One region of the Pseudomonas sp. Marseille-Q8238 genome, then DNA from elsewhere that is predicted to be linked to it. Evidence: predicted binding sites of a transcription regulator. Region 1 holds the regulator's gene; the other holds the start of a gene.
What was found. The regulator FliA, encoded in region 1, starts transcription of late flagellar genes. The targets are predictions, from matches to a motif close to CTAAAGTTTNNNNNNNNNNNGCCGNTAA.

Region 1 (8,845 bases):
GGGCTGTGCTGATCGGCCTGTTGTCCGTGAAGCCCTCGACATGGATGGGGTTCTCGTAGGGGGCGAGAATTTTCGCGACTTTTTCGATCAACTGAAAGGCCACATCGTTCGGTACTGCATCGCCACTGGGGAACAACAGGCTGGAGTTCAGCTCGATCTCGACCCACAGCTCATTGCCGCGCACAGTCAGTTGTTCCGAATTGATCAGATCACCAAAAGCATCACGGAAACTGTCGGCAATCTCCACCAGCGGATCAGAACCGGGGGCGTCTATCGTGGGCTGAGTCGCCTTCTCATCGTCGACCAGGGACTTATCGGTTTCGGTGGTTTTCGGCCGCTGATCACCAATCGGTATTGGCTTGATCGCCCGCTCCGGCTCGCTGAACACGCCGACCAGGCTCTCGGACAGCACCTTGTACTTGCCCTCGTTGATCGAGGAGATCGAGTACATCACCACGAAGAATGCGAACAACAGGGTAATGAAGTCCGCGTAGGACACTAGCCAGCGCTCGTGATTCTCATGCTCCTCCTGCCTACGCCGCCGAGCCATGTCGATCCCCTCGCCCGGTCATTCCATGAAGCCTTGCAACTTCAACTCGATGGAGCGCGGATTTTCCCCTTCGGCGATGGATAGGATGCCCTCGAGCAGCATCTCGCGGTAACAGGACTGGCGTGCGGCAATCGCCTTGAGCTTGTTGCCCACCGGGAGCAACAACAGGTTGGCAAGCGCTACACCGTAGATGGTGGCGACAAAGGCCACTGCGATGCCACTGCCGAGCTTGCTCGGATCGGCCAGGTTGCCCATCACATGGATCAACCCCATCACCGCACCGATGATGCCGATGGTTGGCGCATAGCCACCCATACTTTCGAATACCTTGGCGGCTTGGATATCACGGCTTTCCTGGGTGTACAGGTCGACTTCGAGAATGCTGCGAATGGCCTCGGGCTCGGCACCGTCGACCAGCAGTTGCAGGCCTTTGCGGGCATAAGGGTCCGGCTCGCTGTCAGCGATTGGCTCCAGCCCCAGCAACCCTTCCTTGCGCGCGGTCATGCTCCAGCCGACTACACGATTGATACCACCAACCAGGTCGATATGCGGGGGAAAGATAATCCAGCGCAAAATGGTCAAAGAGCGCTTGAACACGTTGACCGGCGCCTGCAGAAAAGCGGCGCCCAAGGTACCGCCTATAACAATCAGCGCGGCGGGGCCGTTCAACAGCGCGCCAAGGTGGCCGCCCTCGAGGTAATTGCCGCCGATGATCGCGACAAAGGCCAGGATGATCCCGATAAGGCTGAGTACATCCATCAGACGCATGCCTCGACCAGATGCCGACCGATGTCTTCGAGGCCATAAACCGCATCAGCCAGGTTGGCCTTCACCACCGCCATAGGCATCCCATAGATAACGCAACTGGCTTCGTCCTGCGCCCACACCTGGCTGCCGCTCTGCTTGAGCAGGCGCGCACCCTCACGGCCATCAGCCCCCATGCCGGTCAGCACCACCGCCAATACCTTGTCATTGAACGACTTGGAGGCAGAGCCGAAGGTGATATCGACACAGGGTTTGTAATTGAGGCGTTCATCGCCTGGCAGGATACGGACCGCGCCACGCGCGTCGATCATCATCTGCTTGCCACCTGGTGCCAGCAGTGCCAGGCCCGGACGCAGCACATCGCCGTCCTCCGCCTCCTTGACCGAAATCCGGCACAACTTGTCGAGGCGCTCGGCAAAGGCCTTGGTGAAAGCCGCCGGCATATGCTGGATCAAGACCAGAGGTGTAGGAAAATTGGCTGGCAGTTGCGTCAGCACACGCTGCAATGCGACCGGCCCGCCGGTGGAGGTGCCGATCGCCACCAGTTTATAGGCCTTCCGCTTTGGGGCTGCGCCCCCCGTAGATCCAGCTGAACTCGCTGGCCGCACCGTGGGCGCTGCAGTGCTTCTGGCTACCGTTGACGCAGTGCTGGATACAGTCGCCGGCACCGGCGGGTTGTAGGCGCTATAGCGGCGGTTACTGCGAGCAATGGTATGGACCTTCTCGCACAGCAAAGCCTTGACCTTGTCCGGATTGCGCGAGATGTCTTCGAAGTTCTTCGGCAGGTAGTCGACGGCACCGGCATCCAGCGCATCGAGGGTTACCCGGGCGCCCTCATGGGTCAGTGACGAAAACATCAGAACGGGCGTGGGGCACCGCTGCATGATGTTTCGGACCGCCGTGATGCCATCCATCATCGGCATCTCGTAATCCATGGTGATCACGTCTGGCTTGAGCGCCAACGCCTGATCGATGGCCTCACGACCATTGGTCGCAGTACCGACCACCTGGATGTTCGGGTCGGCGGAAAGGATTTCCGAGACACGGCGCCTGAAGAAGCCGGAATCGTCCACCACCAGAACCTTGACAGCCATAAACACTCCTGAGCGGTCGGCGATGCCTGACCACGATCAATCAGATGCGACGTGCGTAGCGCTTGAGCATGCTTGGTACGTCGAGGATCAGGGCAATTCGCCCATCGCCGGTAATGGTCGCGCCGGACATGCCTGGCGTGCCCTGCAGCATTTTACCGAGAGGCTTGATTACCACTTCTTCCTGGCCGACCAATTGATCGACGACAAAACCGATGCGCTGGCTGCCCACGGTCAGAATCACGACATGGCCTTCACGCTGCTCTTCATGGTTCGCACCACGTACCAGCCAACGCTTTAGGTAAAAGAGTGGCAGTGCCTTGTCACGCACGATCACCACTTCCTGGCCATCCACAACGTTGGTGCGGGACAGGTCCAGGTGGAAGATTTCGTTGACATTGACCAACGGGAAGGCAAACGCCTGGTTGCCCAGCATCACCATCAGGGTCGGCATGATCGCCAGCGTCAACGGCACCTTGATGACGATCTTCGAGCCCTGCCCCTTGACCGAGAACACGTTGACGGTGCCGTTGAGCTGGGAAATCTTGGTTTTCACCACATCCATGCCCACGCCACGGCCGGAAACGTCGGAGATCTCCGTCTTGGTGGAGAATCCTGGGGCGAAGATCAGGTTGTAACATTCGAACTCGTTCAGCCGATCAGCCGCATCCTTGTCCAGCAGCCCTTTCTCCACTGCCTTGGCACGCAGCACGTCGGCGTCCATCCCTTTGCCGTCATCGGAAATCGACAACAGGATGTGATCACCTTCCTGCTCGGCCGACAGGATCACGCGACCACCACGAGACTTGCCGGAGGCTTCGCGCTCCTCAGGGGTTTCGATACCGTGGTCAACCGCATTGCGCACCAGGTGCACCAACGGATCGGCGAGGGCCTCGACAAGGTTCTTGTCGAGATCGGTCTCCTCGCCCACCAGCTCAAGGTTGATCTCTTTCTTCAGGTTGCGCGCCAGATCGCGGACCAGCCGAGGGAAGCGGCCGAAGACCTTCTTGATCGGCTGCATGCGGGTCTTCATCACCGAGGTCTGCAGGTCTGCAGTCACCACGTCGAGGTTGGACACCGCCTTGGCCATGGCTTCGTCGCCACTGTTGAGGCCAAGCCGTACCAGTCGATTGCGCACCAGCACCAGCTCACCGACCATATTCATGATCTCGTCCAGGCGAGCGGTGTCCACACGTACCGTGGTTTCCGCTTCACTGGCAGCTGCTGGGGCCTTGTCGGCGGCTGGGGCGGCGGCCTTGACAGGTTCTGGTTTGGCTACAGGTTTTGCAGCAGGCTTAGCGGCCGGTTTGGCTGCGGGTTTGCTGGCAGCCGGCTCGGGCTTGGCCAGAACTGGCGGCTCAACCTTGATGGCTTCTTCGTTGAACTTGCCCTTGCCATGCATCTGGTCGAGCAGCGCTTCGAACTCATCGTCGGTAATCGTATCGCCATTGGCAGCGGCTGGCGCGGCGGCTTGCGGTACCTCCGCTGCCGGTTCGGCGAACTTACCCTTGCCATGCAATTGGTCGAGCAGCGCCTCGAACTCGTCATCGGTGATTTCATCACCTGAAGCGGCAGGCGATTGAGGGGCTGCGGGTGTCGCCGGCGGCGCTTCCTTTGGCTCGACGAACTTGCCCTTGCCATGCAGTTGATCGAGCAGCGCCTCGAATTCGTCATCGGTGATTTCATCACCCGAGGCTGGCACAGCCGCGGTGCTCGGCTTATCTGCTGGCTCGCTGATAGCGTCGAGCAACTGCTCGAACTCACTGTCGGTGATATCACCTGTAGCGGCTTCTTCCTGCGCTGCCGACTCTGGTTCTGGCTCTGCTGCAGGTTCGGTATCGACATAGGAAGGGTCTGCCAGACGCGCCAGGGCGGCCAGCAGCTCAGGCGATGCAGGCGTGGGCTCTACTCGCTCGCGCACTTCGCTGAACATGCCGTTGACGGCATCCAGCGCTTGCAGCACCACGTCCATCAGTTCGGCGGTTACTCGCCGCTCGCCTTTGCGCAGAATGTCGAAGACGTTTTCCGCGATATGGCAGCACTCCACCAGCTCATTCAGCTGCAGGAAGCCGGCACCACCTTTGACCGTGTGGAAACCACGGAAGATCGCGTTGAGCAAATCCATGTCATCCGGGCGGCTTTCCAGCTCGACCAGTTGCTCGGACAGTAACTCAAGAATTTCGCCGGCCTCTACCAGGAAGTCCTGGAGAATCTCCTCATCGGCGTCGAAGCTCATCGATTGCGCTCCAAAGGCTCTGTTAGAGCCCTAAAATCCAAGACTGGACAACAGATCGTCGACATCATCCTGATTGGATGCGACGTCCTCACGCTTATCGGCATGAATCTGCGGACCTTCACCCCTGGAAGGTTCTTTTTGTTGTGCTTGCTCGGTGCGCAATGCGTGATGGTCATGCTCGATGCCGGCAAACCGGTCCACATGACTGGCCATCAACACCAGTTTGAGCAGGTTGCTCTCCACCTCGGTGACCAATTGCGTAACCCGCTTGATCACCTGCCCCGTGAGGTCCTGGTAGTCCTGCGCCAAAAGAATGTCATTCAGATGCGAGGACAGCTTCTGGCTGTCACGTTCGCTATGGGCAAGGAACAGTTCGATGCGCTTGGCCAGTTCGCGGAAGGCATCCGCGCTCAACTCACGGCGCATGAAGCGCCCCCAGTCGGCACTCAATGCCTGCGCCTCACTTCCCAGGTCATTGACCAGGGGAGCGCTTTGCTCCACCAGATCCATCGTGCGATTGGCCGCTTTCTCGGTCATCTGCACGACATAGGACAAGCGCTCGGTAGCATCCGTGATCTGCGAAATTTCGCTGGCGTGCGGCATGCGCGGGTCAATCTGAAAATTGACAATGGCATTGTGCAGCTCGCGGGTGAGCTTACCCACCTCCTGATACAGGCCGCGGTCACGCGTCTGATTCAGCTCGTAGATGACTTGTACAGCCTCACCGAAATTGCCTTTTTCCAGGCTATCCACGAGCTGCCGTGCATGGGTTTTCAGAACCGATTCGAGATCGTCCTGAGAGGATTCATCGTGTGCCATAGCGCCCTCGTGGCGGACATCAGCCATTAACCCGCTCGAAGATTTTTTCGATCTTCTCTTTCAGAACCTGGGCCGTGAACGGCTTGACCACATAGCCATTCACCCCGGCCTGAGCAGCCTCGATGATCTGATCGCGCTTGGCTTCAGCAGTCACCATGAGTACAGGCAAGGTCTTGAGTCGCTCATCGGCGCGCACGGCACGCAACAGGTCGATCCCGGTCATCCCGGGCATGTTCCAGTCGGTTACGAGAAAATCGAAGCTGCCGCTATGCAGCATCGGCAATGCTGTAGTGCCATCGTCAGCCTCGGCGGTATTGGTGAAACCCAAATCGCGCAAGAGGTTCTTGATGATCCGTCGCATCGTCGAAAAGTCGTCAACGATGAGGATTTTCATATTCTTGTCCAAGTCGACCTCCGTACAGTCCTAAACATTACCGGCTCCCGGCAACGTCGCAATCATGAAACCGGTAATTCGTCAGCGTGCGCGCCACTCTCCCAGACGAGCGCGCAAGCGAGCCGCGCACTGACTGTGCAGCTGGCTGACACGCGACTCACTGACGCCCAGGACCTCACCGATTTCCTTGAGATTCAGTTCTTCGTCGTAATACAACGCCAAAACCAGACGTTCACGCTCAGGCAGGTTGGAGATGGCATCGGCCAACGCCGCCTGGAAACGCTCATCTTCCAGTTCGTGCAGAGGTTCTGTCTGGGTGCTACCGGTATCTTCATGCAGTCCGCCGCCATGTTCACCGTCCTGCATGAGGTCGTCGAAACTGAACAAACGGCTGCCCAAAGTGTCGCCAAGAATGCCGTAGTAATCCTCGAGACTCAATTGGAGTTCGGCTGCAACTTCTTGATCTTTAGCATCTCGGCCGGTTCGGGCCTCAATTACCCGGATGGCATCGCTGACCATTCGAGTATTGCGGTGTACCGAACGTGGTGCCCAATCGCCCTTGCGCACCTCATCGAGCATCGCACCACGAATGCGGATACCGGCGTAGGTTTCAAAACTGGCACCCTTGCTGCCATCGTATTTCTTCGAGGCTTCGAGCAGGCCGATCATTCCGGCCTGCGTCAGGTCATCAACCTGAACACTGGCCGGCAGGCGTGCCAGCAGGTGATAGGCGATGCGCTTGACCAGCGGTGCATAGCGCTCGACCAGTTGATGCTGAGAGTCTTGCTCCCGGGCCTTGCTGTACATAAGAAGTCCATTGGCTGCTGTCATACGGCCGAGCCCGCAACCGGTTGCTGCACGAGGCGCTCGACGAAAAACTCCAGATGGCCACGCGGATTGGCCGGCAACGGCCACGTGTCGACTTTCTGGGCTATCGCCTTGAACGCCAGTGCGCACTTCGAGCGCGGGAAGGCTTCGTATACCGCGCGCTGTTTCTGCACGGCCTTGCGGACTGATTCGTCATAGGGCACAGCTCCAACATACTGCAGGGCCACATCGAGAAAACGGTCGGTTACCTTGGTCAGCTTAGCAAACAGGTTGCGGCCTTCCTGAGGGCTGTGGGCCATGTTGGCCAGCACACGGAAACGGCTCATGCCGTAATCCCGGTTGAGCAGTTTGATCAGGGCGTAGGCATCCGTAATCGACGTCGGCTCATCACAGACCACCACGATCACTTCCTGAGCGGCGCGCACGAAGCTGACAACACCATCGCCGATACCCGCTGCGGTATCGACTACCAGGACATCAAGGTTGTCACTGATATCGCTGAACGCCTGGATCAGGCCGGCATGCTGCATGGGCGTCAGTTGCACCATGCTCTGTGTGCCCGAGGCGGCGGGCACGATACGAATGCCGCCGGGGCCCTGAATGAGCACATCCTTGAGATCGCACTCACCGGAAATCACATCCGCCAGGGTGCGCTTGGCGGTCAGGCCGAGCAGTACGTCGACGTTGGCAAGGCCGAGGTCGGCATCCATCAGCATGACCCGTCGACCAAGGTCGGCCAGTGCCAGTGAAAGATTCACCGACACATTGGTCTTGCCGACGCCACCCTTGCCGCCGGTCACTGCGATCACCTGTACGGGATGCCTACTACCCATGGTTTCTATACACCTTGTCTTGCCTGGATTGGGCTGGCCGGAAAATCTCCCGACCCTTCCTCAACACTGGAATACCTTGGACCCTACCACCCACTAGCTCGCATGCCGAGTGGGGTTCTGATAGAGACCGGCGAATACGTCCGCCATGGCTTCCTCGCTCGGATCTTCCGGCGCCTGCAAACTCACTGCCCGGCTAACCAATTGGTGGCTGCGTGGAACCTGCAGGTCATCCGGAATTTTTGGCCCATCAGTGAGATAGGCTACCGGTAGATGCTGGCTGATAGCCAGCCCTAAAACTTCACCCAGACTGGTTGCTTCGTCGAGCTTGCTGATAATGCAGCCGGAAAGGCCGCAACGCTTGTAACTATGATAGGCCGCCTTGAGCACCTGGCTCTGGCTGGTAGCGGCCAATACCAGGTAATTCTTGGCCTTGACGCCTCGTCCGGCAAGGCTTTCCAGCTGCATACGCAGTGCCGGGTCGTTAGCCGGCAAACCTGCCGTGTCGATCAACACGACGCGCTTGCGTGCCAGCGGCGCCAACGCTTGAACCAGCGACTGGCCCGGATCGATCTGCGTCACCGAGACATCGAGAATGCGGCCGAGGGTTTTCAACTGTTCCTGAGCACCGATGCGGAAGCTGTCCATGCTGACCAGCGCGATGCTCTGCGGGCCATATTTGAGTACATAGCGAGCGGCCAGCTTGGCCAGCGTGGTGGTCTTGCCCATGCCGGCCGGGCCCACCAGAGCGATAACACCGCCCTCCTCCAGAGGCTCTTCCTTGGGCGTCTTGATCGTATGCGCCAGGTGCGCCAACAGCATGCGCCAGGCTTGGCGTGGATCACTTTCCTTGCCAACGCGCTCCAGCAATGTCCGAGACAGCTCGGCTGGCAACCCCATGCGTTGCAGGCGGCGCCACAGGTTGGCCTGCTGCGGGCGTTTATTCTGCATCTGCCCCCAGGCAATGGAGCCGAGTTGCACCTCGATCAGCTCACGCAGACCGTGCAGTTCGGAGCGCATGGCATCCAGCGCACGTTGATCGACAGGCGCTGCGCTCACGGCAGCAGGAGTCGGCGGAGCAACCGGACGCTGCGGCTTGACCAGCGAAGCAGGCAGTTCGGGGGCCACTACGGACTCATTGGCAAACAACTGGCGGTCCTTGCGCTCATCGGCAATCAGGCGGCTGGCCAGATCGGCCTCGGCGTTGGCAATCTTTGCCTGGGTCTTGCGCAGCTCTGCTTCCAACGCGGCATTCGGCTGACGCACCGGTTCCACAGGCATCTGATAATCCAGTGCAGCAGTCAATTCCACACCACCGGCCACGCGGCGATT
Region 2 (8,845 bases), 450 kb from region 1:
GCTGCAACCAGTGGCGGACGCCATCCTGCCGTTCGTTCACGACGACTTCGCCACGCTGGTGGGCGGGCAGCTCAACCTGTTCTGAGATGACCTGGGTAGGCCGCTAACGGTGCACCTCATAAGGTCTCAGCTGTAGGGTGAGCCGTGCACACCAGGTGAGATTAGCGTGGGATCACGCTTTATCGATCCACCAATAGGGATGCTGAAAGACGAGAGGGGCGCCATCTACGCTCCGATCCACCCCCACGCTTGTTTACTCCAGCACCAGGTTTTCCCCGCGCTCCTGCTGCCAGTCGTCCAGGCTCGGGGCGGCGTCTTCGCCGGTCATGCGGTGGATCACGTCGAAGTAGTGCTGTTTGAATGGGTCCTGCATGACTTCGTCGCGCTTGCGCACTTTTACCGCGTAGATGCTCTGCACGTTCTGGTGGTCGAAGGCACGCCATTGCTGGCCATCCTTGAGCAGGTCGTAGCGGTGGTCTTCCAGGGCCTTGATCAGCCGTTCGCTGTCCAGGCTGTTGCTGCGCTGTACGGCGTCGGCCCATTGGCGAACGATGGAGTAGGCCGAGGCGGTGGTGCTGCCGGGGTATTCCTGGTGTTCGTCCATGTAGCGCTGGACGAAATCCCTGGCCACCTGGTTTTCGCTCTGGTCGGGCAGGTTCCAGGTCCAGGCTTCGGTGCCGATCACATCTTCCATCACCAGCGGACCGGCCTGTTGCACCACGCTCTTGGTCAGGTTGGGCACGATGATCTGAAGGTCCTTCTTCAGGTTCATGTTGTGCACCATGCGCATGGTCCGCTGCAGGTTGTCGCCGAGCAGGACCAGCACCAGGATACTGGCATCGCTGGCAGCGGCTTTCTCCAGGGCTGCACGGTATTCGTCACGGCGCACCAGGCCGGTGGGCAGGGCGGTGCGGCCGTGGCGGGCACGGTCGGTGCTGCTGGTGGCCAGGCGCAGGGCGCTCTCCATGCTGCGGCCCCAGGCGTCGTCGACGATGATGTAGTGGTAGCGCCGCCGGGGCATGTGCCAGGACAGGTATTCGCCCAGTACGCGGGCGCTCATCCAGGCGCTGTTGGATTCGCGGAACAGATAGCGGTGCCCGGCCTGGCCGGTGACTTCGTTGGCGTAGCTCAGGGTGGCGAAATACAACAGGCCGCGTTCGCGGGCGCGCTGGCCGGCGGCGATGGCCTCCTCGCTGGTGGCACCGCCGAACACCATATGGGCGCCCTGGTCGGCGAAGGTGTCGACGTTGTCGCGTGCCTGGCTGGCGCGCGAGGCGGTGTTCTCACTGAGCAGCTCCAGCGGTCGACCCAGGACGCCGCCTTTGCGGTTGATCTCCTCGACGGCCAGCATGGCGCCACGGCGTAGCTCCAGGCCCTCGTCCTTGTAGTTGCCGGTGCGTGGGTAGTTGAGGCCGATCTTCACGCTGGGCGCGGAGAAGGCGGGCAGGGCGATCAGGCCGGCGAGCAGCAGGCCGCAGAGCTGGCGATACATGGCGTCACTCCTTGTGGACAGGGCGTGCAGTTTTACGGGCTGGCAGGCCTGTACTCCATGCCTCCTTGTGGCCGGGTGGCTGCGACTTAGGTCGACGATGGCAAAGCGCCTGCGTACCTCGCGCGGGAGGGGTATTGCTACCAAGGGAGTAGGGAATTCGGCACAGCGGTCAATTGGCGGAAGGGCAGGTGCAGCCAAGAATTCGCCGCACACCGGGAAATTTTCCCGGGTACAACAACAAGCCGCAGAGGTAGCCGCAATGAAGCACACCGGTGTCACCCAACCTTTCGTTCGCTCGGCACTGTTCGCAGCCGTGACCCTGGCCAGTCTGTCGGCCTGGGCCGGCGTTACCGACCAGGACATCAGCGATGCTGGCAAGCGCAACGACCAGATCGTGGTCAACGGCATTAACCAGCAGGGACAACGCTACAGCACCCTGGATACCCTCAATACCGAGAACGTGAAGGAGCTGCGGCCTATCTGGGCGTTGTCGTTCGGCGGCGAGAAGCAGCGCGGTCAGCAGTCCCAGCCGCTGATCAAGGATGGCGTGATGTACGTGACCGCCTCCTACTCCCGCGTGTTCGCCGCTGATGCGCGCACCGGCAAGAAACTCTGGCAATACGATGCGCGTCTGCCCGACGGCATCATGCCGTGCTGTGACGTGATCAACCGTGGTGTGGCCCTGTACGGCGACCTGGTGATCTTCGGCACGCTGGACGCCAAGCTGGTTGCCCTGAACAAGGACACCGGCAAAGTGGTATGGCGCAAGACCGTGGCCGACTACAAGGCCGGTTACTCGATCTCCGCCGCGCCGCTGATCGCCAAGGGCAAGCTGATCACTGGCGTAGCCGGTGGCGAGTTCGGTGTGGTCGGCAAGGTCGAAGCCTATGACCCCACCAACGGCACCCTGCTGTGGAGCCGCCCGACCGTCGAAGGTCACATGGGTTACGTCTACAAGGACGGCAAGGCTATCGAGAACGGCATTTCCGGTGGCGCTCCAGGCCAGACCTGGCCGGGCGACATGTGGAAGACCGGTGGTGCCGCGCCCTGGCTGGGCGGCTACTACGACCCGACCACCGACTCGGTGTTCATCGGTGCGGGTAACCCGTCGCCATGGAACTCGCACCTGCGTCCGGGCGACAACCTGTTCTCCGCCGCTCGCCTGGCGCTGAACCCGGATGACGGCTCGATCAAGTGGCACTTCCAGACCACCCCGCACGACGGTTGGGACTATGACGGCGTCAACGAAGTGATTTCGTTCGACTACAAGGATGGCGGCAAAACCATCCAGGCCGCGGCCACTGCCGACCGTAATGGTTTCTTCTATGTTCTGGACCGTACCAACGGCAAGTTCATCCGTGGCTTCCCGTTCGTCGACAAGATCACCTGGGCCAAGGGCCTGGACAAGAACGGTCGCCCGATCTACGACCCAGCCGTGCGCCCGGGCGCTCCGGAGGGTGGCAAGAAGGGCAGTTCGGTGTTTGTCGCGCCATCCTTCCTCGGTGGCAAGAACTGGATGCCCATGGCCTACAGCCAGGACACCGGCCTGTTCTACGTGCCGTCCAACGAGTGGGGCATGGACATGTGGAACGAGGACATCGCCTACAAGAAAGGCGCGGCCTACCTCGGTGCGGGCTTCACCATCAAGCCGCTGAACGAGAAGTACATCGGCGTGCTGCGCGCAATCGACCCGAAAACCGGCAAGCAAGTCTGGCGCTATGAGAACTATGCGCCGCTGTGGGGCGGTGTGCTGGCGACCAAGGGTAACCTGGTGTTCACCGGTAACCCGGAAGGCTTCCTGCTGGCGTTCGACGCGAAGACCGGCAAGAAGGTCTTCGAGTTCAACACCGGTTCGGGCGTGATCGCTTCCCCGGTCACCTGGGAAATGGACGGCGAGCAGTACGTCACCGTGGTCTCCGGCTGGGGTGGTGCAGTTCCGCTGTGGGGGGGCGAGGTGGCCAAGCGCGTCAAGGACCTCGACCAGGGCGGCATGATCTGGACCTTCAAGCTGCCGAAGGACCTGGTCAGCAAGCGCTGATCGATAACGAGGCCGGCCCGTGCTGGCCTCGTTTCTCTTTGCCACAAAGCCGGCGCTCGCCGGCTTTGTGCTGTCTGTGTGATACCAAGGTGCTATGGCGCGCTCCGAGTCTGTTGTGTTGAATGGCACATCGCCCTCAGAGCCTGTTTACGATCTCCTGGCTCGCGGCCATACGGCGTTAAAAACGCCCTCGGAATGCTCATTTACCAACTGTAAACTGCGCTTCCTCGGGCGTTTTTGCCTTGTCTGGCTCTAATCCAGAAGATCGTAAACAGGCTCTCAGAACATGTTCACGATTGCCTGACTGTCGGCCATGCGGCGTTGAAATCGCTTCGCCTGGCGCTGATTCAGAAGGCTCGCAGGTTCGCATTAGGGCTCAGAACAATAAGAGGTCCGGCATGTACGCATCCCCCCATCGCCCCTGGCTACTACCGCTGTTCTACAGTGCCATTCTGCTGCTGGGAGTGGCGGTGAGCGTGCTCTCGACCTGGCCACTCTGGCCGGTGCTGGGGTTGCTGCTGGTACTGGTTTGGGTACCGCTGTTGCAGCGTCGCCCGGAGGTGGAGGCGAGTGCGCCGGCTACGGACGTGGCCGAGTTGACCCGTGACCTGTCCCAGTCCACGACTCACAATGCTTTATCGGCCGCTGGCGTGAGCTTTTCCGTGCAGCGCTTGGCGCAAAAGCTGGAATCGATGCTCGATGCCGCCGCGCGCATCGTCACCAGCGCCGAGCAGATGATCGTGACCGAAGACACCGCCGCCCAGCTCAGCGAGCAGGGGCTGGAGGCCGCCAGCATTGTGCGCGGCAACAGTGACGATGCCCGCACGGGGCTGCGCGAAGCGATCACCTGCATGCACCAGCTCAGCCAGCGCGCCAGTGCCAGCCGCGAGCTGATCGAACGCTTGAACCAGCGCAGCGAGGAAATCCAGCGGGTCACCCAGGTGATCCAGTCCATTGCCAGCCAGACCAACCTGCTGGCGCTCAACGCCGCCATCGAGGCGGCGCGGGCGGGCGAGCATGGGCGTGGTTTTGCCGTGGTCGCCGATGAGGTGCGGGGCTTGGCGGCGCGCACCGGCAGCGCCACCGAAGAGGTTGGCCTGATGGTGCGTGACATCCAGCAGGACACCTCGGCAGCGGTCGAGCAGATTCGCCAGTTGTCGGTCGACCTCGATGGCGGTGTACAGCAGGTGGTACGTGCCGGCGAGCAACTGGAAGGGATCGCCAGCCTGGCGGTGGATGTGGAAGGGCAGATGCAGACCATCGCCACCGGCGCGCGGGATAACCGCCTGGCCCTCGACGACCTGTTTCATGCGGTGGCGCAGATGCGTGAAGACCTGGCCGCCAGCGATGAGCAGACCGCCCGCCTGAGCGAGGCCGCTACGGCACTGGAAGGCCAGGCCGAAGCCATCAGCGAGCGCCTGGCCGAGGTTGGCCTGGATGACTACCACCAGCGGGTCTATGACTTGGCGCGTGAGGCGGCCCAGGATATCGCCGACCGTTTCGAGGCTGACCTGCAGGCCGGCCAGATCAACGAATCGGCATTGTTCGACCGCCACTACAAGCTCCAGCCTGGCAGCGAGCCGCCACGTTACAGCACCGCGTTCGACCGTTATGCCGACAGCGTGCTGCCGGCGATCCAGGAGCCGTTGCTGCGTCAGCACGAGGGCCTGGTATTCGCCATCGCCTGTACGCCGGAGGGTTATGTGCCGACCCATAACCAGGCGTTCAATCAGCGGCCTACCGGCAACCCGGAGCACGACCGCCTGCACTGTCGCAGCAAGCGCCTGTTCAATGACCGCACCGGGCGCCGCTGCGGTAGCCACCAGCAGCCGCTGTTGCTGCAGACCTATACCCGCGATACCGGCGAGCTGATGCACGACCTGTCGGTGCCGATCACCATCCGCGGTCGCCACTGGGGCGGTCTGCGCCTCGGCTATCGCCCTGAGCTGAAATCGCACTGATCGCACGAGCGCCTGCCCTCGGCGGGCGCCCAGCCCCGACCTCGTGTCATCGGCCACCGCTCGTCTACTTTCTCCTGCGGCCCGGCATGGGGCTGCCCAAGGGCTGGCCCCGTAAGGCTTGCAACAGAGCCTTCGGCCTGACTACTACCAAGGAACTAGGGCATCTGTGCCATGGGGGCATACCGAGCGCGGCGAGCCAGTGTCTAAGATCAATCCATGACCTGTTCCATGTCCCGGTGCAGGCTCGAACAAGATATGAGGTCCGACCATGATTTACGCAAACCCAGGTTCCGCTGGCTCCATCGTCACCTTCAAGACCCGCTACGGTAACTACATCGGTGGCGAGTTCGTTGCCCCGGTCAAGGGTGAGTATTTCACCAACACCTCGCCGGTCACCGGTGAAGTCATCGCCGAATTCCCACGCTCCGGCGCCGAAGACATCGACAAGGCCCTGGACGCGGCCCATGCCGCTGCCGATGCCTGGGGCAAAACTTCCGTTCAGGATCGCGCCCTGGTTCTGCTGAAGATCGCCGACCGCATCGAAGCCAACCTCGAGCTGCTCGCCATTACCGAAACCTGGGACAACGGCAAGGCCGTACGCGAAACCCTGAATGCCGACGTGCCGCTGGCCGCTGACCACTTCCGTTATTTCGCCGGTTGCATCCGTGCTCAGGAAGGCAGCGCCGCCGAGATCAACGAACACACCGCCGCTTACCACTTCCACGAGCCGCTGGGTGTGGTGGGTCAGGTCATTCCGTGGAACTTCCCGCTGCTGATGGCTGCCTGGAAACTGGCTCCAGCCCTGGCTGCTGGTAACGCCATCGTCCTGAAGCCGGCCGAGCAGACGCCGCTGTCGATCACCATCCTGATGGAACTGATCGGTGACCTGCTGCCGCCGGGCGTGCTCAACGTCGTTCAGGGCTTCGGCCGTGAAGCGGGCGAGGCACTGGCCACCAGCAAGCGCATCGCCAAGATCGCCTTCACCGGCTCCACCCCGGTGGGTTCGCACATCATGAAGTGTGCTGCCGAGAACATCATTCCGAGCACTGTGGAGCTGGGTGGCAAGTCGCCTAACGTCTTCTTCGAGGACATCATGCAGGCCGAGCCGGCCTTCATCGAGAAAGCCGCCGAAGGTCTGGTCCTGGCGTTCTTCAACCAGGGCGAAGTCTGCACCTGCCCGTCGCGCGCCATCGTTCAGGAGTCGATCTACGAATCCTTCATGGTTGAAGTGATGAAGAAGATCAAAGCCATCAAGCGTGGCAACCCGCTGGACACCGAGACCATGGTCGGCGCCCAGGCTTCGCAGCAGCAGTTCGACAAGATCCTGTCCTACATGGACATCGCCCAGCAGGAAGGCGCGCAGATCCTCACCGGTGGTGGCGTCGAGAAACTGGAAGGCAACCTGGCCACCGGTTACTACGTGCAGCCGACCCTTATCAAGGGCACCAACGACATGCGCGTGTTCCAGGAAGAGATCTTCGGCCCGGTCGTCGGCATCACCACCTTCAAGGACGAGGCTGAAGCACTGGCCATCGCCAACGACACCGAGTTCGGTCTGGGTGCCGGTGTGTGGACCCGCGACATCAACAAGGCCTACCGCATGGGTCGCGCCATCAAGGCCGGTCGTGTGTGGACCAACTGCTACCACCTGTACCCGGCGCATGCCGCGTTCGGTGGCTACAAGAAGTCCGGTGTTGGCCGCGAAACCCACAAGATGATGCTCGACCACTACCAGCAGACCAAGAACCTGCTGGTGAGCTACGACATCAACCCGCTGGGCTTCTTCTAAGCGCTTAGAGCCTGCTTCTGATCTTGCGAGCTAGGCTCTTGGAAACTGTGTAAAGGGCCCGCCACGGCGGCGGGCCTGAACGGGAATTTGCTCCAGCCGAACCCTGGTTCGCTCCTCCAAGGTTCGGTGCTGTATCGGCTGGTAGTGCTTGCATACGCTGCCTGCTTTTTTGTCGATGTGCTCCGGCACGTTCTGCCTGCTGCATACCCACTCCCAGGTTTGGCAGATCTTTATCGAGACGCGGCTTCGGCCGCGTTTTCTTTTTCTGCCTTGCTGTCCGTTCCAGGGCTGCGACACCTGCTGCGGTCGCTGCTACACCTGTCGCGTCCTCTGCACACTCCCCGATTCCTGTCGTGAGCGCTGAAAGCCTCGTGGTTGCTGGCGTGTGGGCGTTTTTCGCCGGCTGGCATGGCGGTTGCTCTGTCCCTTGAGCCGGGGCGTAGTGATCCCGGTCCTAATAAGAATCGGGAGACCCCCATGAAACAGATTGGCCTCGCCTCGCACGTCGCCTCCCGGCTCACCCCCGCAGGTGTGCCGCTGAAACCTCTTCTCGCTGCTTTGCTCCTGGGGCTGTTCGCCACGCCATCCTGGGCCGAGACCCTGCCGGCCAATGTGGACGGCAAGCGCATCATCGCCGCCGATGAAGAGCCCGGGAACTGGATGAGCCACGGGCGTACCTACGACGAGCAGCGCTACAGCCCGCTGGACAAGATCAATCAGAAGAACGTCGGCCAGCTCGGCCTGGCCTGGAGCTACAAGCTGGACCTGGACCGTGGCGTGGAAGCCACGCCCATCGTGGTCGATGGCGTGATGTACACCACCGGGCCGTTCTCGGTGGTCTACGCGCTGGATGCGCGCAACGGCAAGCTGATCTGGAAATACGACCCGCAGTCGGACCGCAACCGTGCGGGCGAAGCCTGCTGCGACGCGGTCAACCGTGGCGTGGCCGTGTGGAACGGCAAGGTCTATGTCGGCGTGCTCGATGGCCGCCTGGAAGCCATCGATGCCAGGACCGGCAAGAAGGTCTGGTCGGTCGACACCCGCAGTGACACCAAGCGCAGCTACACCATCACCGGCGCGCCGCGCGTGGTCAACGGCAAGGTGGTCATCGGCAACGGTGGCGCGGAGTTCGGTGTGCGCGGCTACGTTACCGCCTACGACGCCGAGACCGGCAAGCAGGCGTGGCGCTTCTACACCGTACCGGGCGACCCCAAGCTGCCGCCGGAAGACAAGGCCATGGAAATCGCCGCCAAGACCTGGCACGGCGATGCCTTCGTCGAGCAGGGCGGGGGCGGTACCGCGTGGGATTCCTTCGCCTTCGACCCGGAACTGAACCTGCTCTACATCGGCGTCGGCAACGGCTCGCTGTGGGACCCGAAATGGCGTAGCCAGGCCAAGGGTGACAACCTGTTCCTGTCCTCCATCGTCGCGGTCAATGCCGATACCGGCGAGTACGCCTGGCACTACCAGACCACACCGGGCGATGCCTGGGACTTCACCGCCACCCAGCACATGATCCTCGCCGAGCTGAAGATCAAGGGCAAAGAGCGCAAGGTGCTGATGCA

Region 2: ACWPW0_RS12975 (methyl-accepting chemotaxis protein) is a predicted target of FliA. The motif match lies at 3,685-3,712, and genes of this name have one in related genera.

Annotation. Positions count from the first base shown of each region.
Region 1 is NZ_CBCOPI010000001.1:2,348,197-2,357,041, reverse strand. It holds gene motD (flagellar motor protein MotD) at 1-550, opposite strand, end outside; gene ACWPW0_RS10915 (flagellar motor protein) at 569-1,309, opposite strand; gene ACWPW0_RS10910 (protein-glutamate methylesterase/protein-glutamine glutaminase) at 1,309-2,409, opposite strand; gene ACWPW0_RS10905 (chemotaxis protein CheA) at 2,450-4,642, opposite strand; gene ACWPW0_RS10900 (protein phosphatase CheZ) at 4,673-5,461, opposite strand; gene ACWPW0_RS10895 (chemotaxis response regulator CheY) at 5,481-5,855, opposite strand; gene fliA (RNA polymerase sigma factor FliA) at 5,937-6,686, opposite strand; gene fleN (flagellar synthesis regulator FleN) at 6,683-7,525, opposite strand; gene flhF (flagellar biosynthesis protein FlhF) at 7,610-8,845, opposite strand, start outside.
Region 2 is NZ_CBCOPI010000001.1:2,799,176-2,808,020, reverse strand. It holds gene ACWPW0_RS12990 (DNA polymerase II) at 1-85, shown strand, start outside; gene ACWPW0_RS12985 (ABC transporter substrate-binding protein) at 254-1,492, opposite strand; gene ACWPW0_RS12980 (PQQ-dependent methanol/ethanol family dehydrogenase) at 1,752-3,530, shown strand; gene ACWPW0_RS12975 (methyl-accepting chemotaxis protein) at 3,929-5,491, shown strand; gene exaC (acetaldehyde dehydrogenase ExaC) at 5,760-7,280, shown strand; gene ACWPW0_RS12965 (PQQ-dependent dehydrogenase, methanol/ethanol family) at 7,758-8,845, shown strand, end outside.